Regions from separate parts of the Allobosea sp. 2KB_26 genome, predicted to be linked through region 1. Evidence: predicted binding sites of a transcription regulator. Region 1 holds the regulator's gene; each other region holds the start of a gene.
The links. The regulator PhoB, encoded in region 1, activates phosphate uptake and scavenging genes when phosphate is short. The targets are predictions, from matches to a motif close to TGTCATNNANCTGTCAT.
Positions count from the first base shown of each region.

Region 2: AB4099_RS34885 (glycerophosphodiester phosphodiesterase) is a predicted target of PhoB. The motif match lies at 1,257-1,273, and genes of this name have one in related genera.
Region 3: AB4099_RS30660 (esterase-like activity of phytase family protein) is a predicted target of PhoB. The motif match lies at 1,030-1,046, and genes of this name have one in related genera.

Region 1 covers NZ_JBFRHE010000004.1:483,767-485,965, reverse strand. Annotated here, with positions in the region: gene AB4099_RS15695 (TIGR03862 family flavoprotein) at 1-278, opposite strand, end outside; gene AB4099_RS15690 (YnfA family protein) at 352-672, shown strand; gene phoB (phosphate regulon transcriptional regulator PhoB) at 777-1,475, opposite strand; gene phoU (phosphate signaling complex protein PhoU) at 1,509-2,199, opposite strand, start outside.
Region 2 covers NZ_JBFRHE010000043.1:4,770-6,968, reverse strand. Annotated here, with positions in the region: gene AB4099_RS34885 (glycerophosphodiester phosphodiesterase) at 37-1,206, opposite strand; gene AB4099_RS34880 (hypothetical protein) at 1,424-1,564, opposite strand; gene AB4099_RS34875 (RsmB/NOP family class I SAM-dependent RNA methyltransferase) at 1,977-2,199, shown strand, end outside.
Region 3 covers NZ_JBFRHE010000020.1:39,241-41,439, forward strand. Annotated here, with positions in the region: gene AB4099_RS30660 (esterase-like activity of phytase family protein) at 1-969, opposite strand, end outside; gene AB4099_RS30665 (2-hydroxyacid dehydrogenase) at 1,072-2,016, opposite strand; gene deoA (thymidine phosphorylase) at 2,013-2,199, opposite strand, start outside.

The DNA of each region.
Region 1 (2,199 bases):
TGCCCGAGCGCATCGGCCCAGTCGCGCAGGGATTGCGGCGGGAAGGCACGAATGGCCGGCTCCAGCCAGGTTCGGGCATCGCGATAGCGGGCCAGGAAGCTGTCGAGCGGTTCGGAATGGGTGAGGTTCAACCCGCCGCGCCCGGCCAGCAGGAATTTGCGAGCCGGCGAGGGCATGCGATCGTAGATCGTGACCGCATGGCCGGCCACTGCGAGGCGCTCGGCCGCAATCAGCCCGGACGGCCCTGCTCCGATGATGGCGATGTGATGTGAGGACATCGGTCCGGCTTGCCGTCCGCGCGGCCTGCGGTCAAGGGTAATCCCGCCGCGCGGGCCATCGATAGGACGAACCATGCCGACCATCGCCGCCTATCTTGGCGCAGCCATTCTCGAAATCGCCGGCTGTTTCGCGTTCTGGGGCTGGCTCCGGCTCGGCAAGCCGATCTGGTGGATCGTGCCCGGACTGGTTTGCCTCGCCCTGTTCGCCTGGCTGCTGACGCTGGCGGAGAGCGAAATGGCCGGACGCGCCTATGCCGCCTATGGCGGCATCTATATCGTGAGTTCGCTCGCCTGGCTCTGGGTCGTCGAGGGCTTTCGCCCCGACCGCTGGGACATTGCCGGCGGGCTGATCTGCCTCGCCGGCGCGGCGGTCATCATCGCAGGGCCGCGCTAGAGTATCGGCCCGAAAAGTGGATTGCGGCTTTCGGGAAAGCCGATGCAAACATAGACGATCAGATCATCGCGCCGGGTTCGATATCCGGCCCGACGATCCAAGTCTCAGCTCCGCGCAAAGGTCTCGTCGAAGGCGTAGCCGGCGCCACGAACGGTCCGCAGCGGATCCTTGGCGTTGTCGGGGGTGATCGCCTTGCGCAGGCGGCCGACATGGACGTCGACAGTGCGCTCGTCGATATAGACATCGCGACCCCAGACCGCGTCGAGCAGCTGGGCGCGGGAATAGACCCGACCCGGCGCCTGCATCAGGAACTCGAGCAGGCGGAACTCGGTCGGGCCGAGATGCAACTCGCTCCCTGAGCGGCGGACACGGCGGGTGGTGCGGTCGAGTTCAAGATCGCCGGCGGCCAGCAGCCCGGCAACATGACCCGGCTTGGCGCGGCGCAGCAGCGCCTGGATGCGCGCGATCAGCTCGGGCAGCGAGAAAGGCTTGACGACATAGTCGTCAGCCCCGGTGGCAAGGCCGCGCACACGCTCGGTCTCCTCGCCGCGGGCCGTGAGCATGATGATCGGCACTCGCTCGGTATCGCGACGGGTCCGCAGCCGCCGGCAGAGCTCAATGCCGGAAAGGCCCGGTAGCATCCAGTCGAGCAGCACGAGGTCCGGCGTATGATCGCGCAGATGCAGCTCGGCATCGTCGCCACGCGCTACGCTATCGACCTCGAAGCCTTCGGCCTCGAGATTGTAGCGCAGCAGCAGGGTCAACGGCTCTTCGTCCTCAACGATCAGGATGCGTGCAGGCATGTCTCACTCGGTCCCAAAGGTGTCGGGCGCCGGTCACTCACCGGTGGCGGCGTCCAGAAGAATGTTGGTGGTGTCGAGCTTCGGACGGGCTGCGTCCAAGGCTTCGCCCGTGACGAGATAGTGGATCGTCTCGGCGATGTTGGTGGTGTGGTCGCCGATACGCTCGACATTCTTCGCGCAGAACAGGAGATGCGTGCAGAAGGTGATGTTGCGCGGGTCTTCCATCATATAGGTGAGCAGCTCGCGGAAGAGCGAGGTATAGAGCGCGTCGATCTCGTCGTCTCGGCGCCAGACCTCCATGGCCTTCTGCTCATTGCTGACGGCATAGGCATCGAGCACGTCCTTGAGCTGGGCCTGAACCAGGCGGCTCATATGCTCGAGGCCGACGACCGCACGCGACGGCGGCTGGAACTGGCCGGAGATCGCAACGGCGCGCTTGGCGATATTCTTGGCGAGATCGCCGACACGCTCGATATCGGCGGCGATGCGAATGGCGGAGATCAGCTCGCGCAGGTCGTTGGCGAGCGGCTGGCGCCGGGCGATGGTGAGGACCGCCTTCTCCTCGACCTCACGCTGCAGGTTGTCGAGGCGCTGGTCGGCGCTGATGACCTTCTGTGCCAATCCGGTATCACGGCGCACCAGGGCGACCGTCGAATCGCCGAGCATGCGCTCCGACATGCCCCCCATCTCGGCAAGGCTGCGGCGGATCCCCTCGAGATCGGCG
Region 2 (2,199 bases), on a different contig from region 1:
TAATCCGGGGGCGGGCTTCTGATCGTTGGAGCTGGCTTATTTGGCGTCGCGGGCCTTCACGGCGGCATCGGGGAAGTCCGAGAACAGCCCGTCGATGCCGAGATCGAAGAAGGCCTTGTACTCGGCCGCGGGATCGCCCTTGAAGTTCGAGGTCAGCCGCTTCGGTTCGCTCCGGAACGTCCAGGTATGGACGAAGAGGCCGGCCGCATGCGCGTCCTTGACGACGTTGGTCGGCGCGATCAGCACCCGATCCTGCTCGTCGATCTTGCCGTCGCCATTCAGATCCTTCGGCTTGCCGTCCTCGCCGATGGTCTGCTTGCCGGCGAGAATATAGGGCTTCCATGGCCCGACGCCGTCGGCATAGGTCTTGATCTCCTTCAACCCGTCGGCCGTGACCAGATCCTTGAAGGTGCGCTTGTCGCCGGTGACGACGAAGTCGTAGGGCTTGTCGAAGGGCGCGGCCAGCACGATGCCGCCATCCTTGTCGACGTCATCGGCATCGACGAGCTGGACAAGACGCAATTGCGTCTTGCCGCGCAGATATTTGAGGTTGGCCGTCTCGAAGCTCTGGATGATCACGGGCGAGGACTTTTCGGTCCAGCCGGACGCCTTCAACTGGTCAAGCAGGCGGTCCTCGAGCGGCAGCCCGATCGCGGCATGAAAGATCGGGTGCTTGGTCTCGGGGTAGATGCCGATGGTGCGGCCGGTCCGGCTGCTTTCGGCCTTGGCGAGATCGATGATCTCCTGCAGCGTCGGGATCGGGAACTTGCCATTATGCGACTGGTCGCGATCGGGCATCGCCTGCTTGGCGCGCAGCGTCTTGATCTCGGCGAGGGTGAAATCACCGGCAAACCAGTCATTGGTGTCGACACCGTCGACCTTCCGGACGGTCTTGCGAGTTGCGAATTCCGGCCGCCCCGAAACGTCCGTGGTGCCGCTCAGCATCGGCTCGTGCCGTGCGACGAGCACGCCGTCCTTTGTCGCGACAAGATCCGGCTCGATGAAGTCGGCGCCCTGTTCGATCGCCAGCTTGTAGGATTCGAGCGTGTGCTCGGGCCTGTGGCCGCTGGCACCGCGGTGACCGACGATGAGAGGCTTCTTCCCATCGAGCGTCGGAACGGGCTGGGCGAAAGCGGGCGATGTGGCAGCAAGGCCGCCGCAGGCAAGAGCGGCCAGCATCGTGGCCGAAAGAAGCGTCTGTTTCATCGGATCTGTTCCCTGATCGCGGCAAGAGCGCGCGACCATGATCAGACGATATGACAGCTCCGTGAAGTGGTCTTCTTACGCCACGACAACTTTTAGGCGAGGCGCGGGGCGCTGCCCGTCCGGTCTGTATCGTGGCGCGTCCGGCCGGACGAGGATGGAAGCCGCGGCAGAGGCGTCGCCCGGCCGGGCCAGAGCGGCGCCTTTGTCTGCGCCGGGCTCAGCGCCTGTTTTCGAGCGTCGTCTTGGCATCGAGCCTCTTCTGGGGAGGCGGGGTCAGGTCCGGCGGCGGTGTGGTGGCGCAGGCGGTGAGGGCAAGGCTCAGAAGACCGGCAAGCGTGATTCGGCAGAGGCTCTGCATGGCGTGGTTTCCACTTGATCGGAGCGATCAAACTCCGTGTGACGCTGATGACGACGCTTCGTCAAGCAGACGGCTTCACATGATAATGCGTCGAGTTTCAGGCTGCGCGCAGCAACGGCGGCCGGTCTCCTTTGCCGGGTCGCCATCCGGTAGAGATTGTGCCCCGAGGAAACCTGGCTCTGCATTCGGATGACCACATCGGGGAAGTCTTCCGCCAGCCTTTCCGGATGACTGGCGGCCTCTGCCTGCCCATGGACCACGGAGCGCGACAGTGGCTCAACGCGGACGGAATGTGCGAGACATATCTCTGCTTCAAAGTATCCGGTCGAGACGTTGTTGCCCCTGCCTCGTCTATATGACACCACAGCGCCGAGATTGTGCCGGAGACGCCGGCACCAGACGGAACGACGCAATGACCCCTGCCGCCCGCATCAGCGCCGCCATCGAGGTGCTGGACGATATCATCCAGCGCCGCCGGCCGGCATCCGACGCTCTGAAGGATTGGGGTCTGTCGCGGCGCTTTGCCGGGTCGAAGGATCGGGCCGCAATTGCGACGCTGGTCTATGACGCGCTCCGCCGCCGCTCCTCCTCGGCCTTCGCCATGGGCGAGGAAACCTCGCGCGCGATGGTTCTCG
Region 3 (2,199 bases), on a different contig from region 1:
GATGATCAAGGCCGTGGTGGCGTCGATCATGTTGAAATCGCCGATGGCCAGCCCCTTCTGCTCGAGCGGGAAGAACCAGGAGCGGCCGGTCCACTTCTCGTTCTGCACGTCGAATTCGAGGATGCGCAGCACTTCCTTGCCGTCGACTTCCTCATTGCCCTTGGTCTCGGCGTTCCAGAGGGGGCCTTCGAGCAGCGGGTAGAGGAAGCGCCCGTCCGGCGAGGCCGCCATGCCCTCATAGCCCTTGGAGCGGCGTACATTGAACTCGACGGGCAGGTTCGGCGCGCCAGGTGTCGTCACGGCGTAATGGTCGGGCGAGCGCGCCGGCTTGCCGTCGACCGTGGTCTCGAACACCGCTTCGACCTTGCCGTCGGCGTCGACGCGGATCAGGTAGGGTCCGAATTCCTCACCGATCCAGAACTTGCCGCCGATCGGCTGGATGGATTCGGGGTCGAAATCGGCGCCCGTCAGATAGCGCTTCTCGGTGCCCTCGTGGACGATGCGGAACGGCACCTTCTTGTCGGGATCGTGCAGGAAGGTGGTCGCGAGACGTTCGATCTTGCCGCCGTTGAAATCGGCTTTGAGGCGATGGAAGAACAACATCGCATCCGGCGAGTTCACCTTGGAGCCGAAGCCGTTATCGGTCAGCACCAGGAACTCGCCATTGCCGAGCGAGCGGATGCCGGAGAAGCCCTGCACCGGCTGACCGGCAAATGGCGTGGACAGGCCGGAGGGACGGCCGCCCGACGTGCCCATGACCGTGCCGATGGCCTCGACGCGCTTGCCGGGCTGAACGAACTTACCGGAAACCTTGAGGTCGGCCGGCGCATCGGCCGGGGCCGGGATGATGGTGTTGGCCGGCAGGAGCGCATGGCCGGCGAGCTTGGCGGGGAATTCCTTCGGTGCGTCCTGCGCACCGGCGAGCATGGTCGAGGACAGCAGCAGGGCTGCAGCGAGGGCAAGGCGCATGGGTCACTCCGGCGCGGGTAAGAAGACCGCGCCGGCTTGGGCGTGCAGCATCTCAGCACAACGACGGTGCCATGACGCTTGCGTGACTGCGCGGCAGGCCGCTCAGTAACCCCGTGTCGGATCGACGACATGTTCCAGCGCTTCGCCGGCCTGCAGCCGGCGGATCTGCGCCGCGATCAGCGTCGCGATCGCCTCGGGGTCCGACATCGCGGCATTATGCGGTGTCACGGTCACGGCCGGGTGGCTCCAGAGCGGGGAATCGGCCGGCAACGGCTCGCTCTGGAACACGTCCAGTGTCGCCCCCTTCAGCGTCCCGGATTCAAGCGTGGAAAGGATATCGGCCTCGACCTGCAATCCACCTCGACCGGCATTGATCAGGAACGGCCCGCCGAGCCGCCCGTCCTGCGCCAGACCGCCGAGCAGCTTTGCATTGATGACCCCGCGCGTATCCGGTGTCAGCGGTAGGAGGCTGACCAGGATGTCGGTGCGAGCGAGGAACGCTGCCATGCCGTCTTCCCCGGCGAAGGTGGCAAGCCCGTCGACGCTCTTCGGGGAGCGGCTCCAGCCGGCGACGTCGAAGCCGAGAACCTGCAGTTTTCGCACCGCGTCGAGCCCAAGCTCGCCGAGCCCCATGACGCCGACACGCACCGAGCGGGCCGCCGGCTGGTTGCGGTCGTCTTCCCAGGATTTGGCGAGTTTCTGACGGTCGTAGCGGCGCTGCTGGCGCAGATGCATCAGGCAGTGCAGCACGATGTATTCGCTCATCCGCGTCGTCAGATCAGGATCGACCACGCGCGCGATCGGAACCGGCGGCAGGCGGCTATCGGCGAAGATATGGTCGACGCCGGCACCCAGCGAGAAGATCGCGGCGAGATTGGGCAGGCCCGCGAGGCTCCCCTCGGGATGCTTCCAGCTCGCGACGTAATGCACGGCGCGGCGGTCGAAGGGCTCGCCGAGCGTGACGACCGGGAGCTCCGGCAGCAGGGCGGCAAAACGCGCCCGCCAATCCTCGACATGCCAGCCGGTCATTGCCAGAAGCAGACTCATGATCCTGAAGTCTCCGTGATGCGTTGTGCGATCAGCGGACCGTGTCCGGCCGCGTCCTCGCCGAGTGTATAGGCCTGCCGCAGCCGGGCTTCGGCCGCGGTGAAGCTGGCCTCGTCGCGCGCATGGATGATCGCGAGCGGCCGGTCCGGCCCGACCTCCTGGCCAAGCCCTGCCAGTTCGACG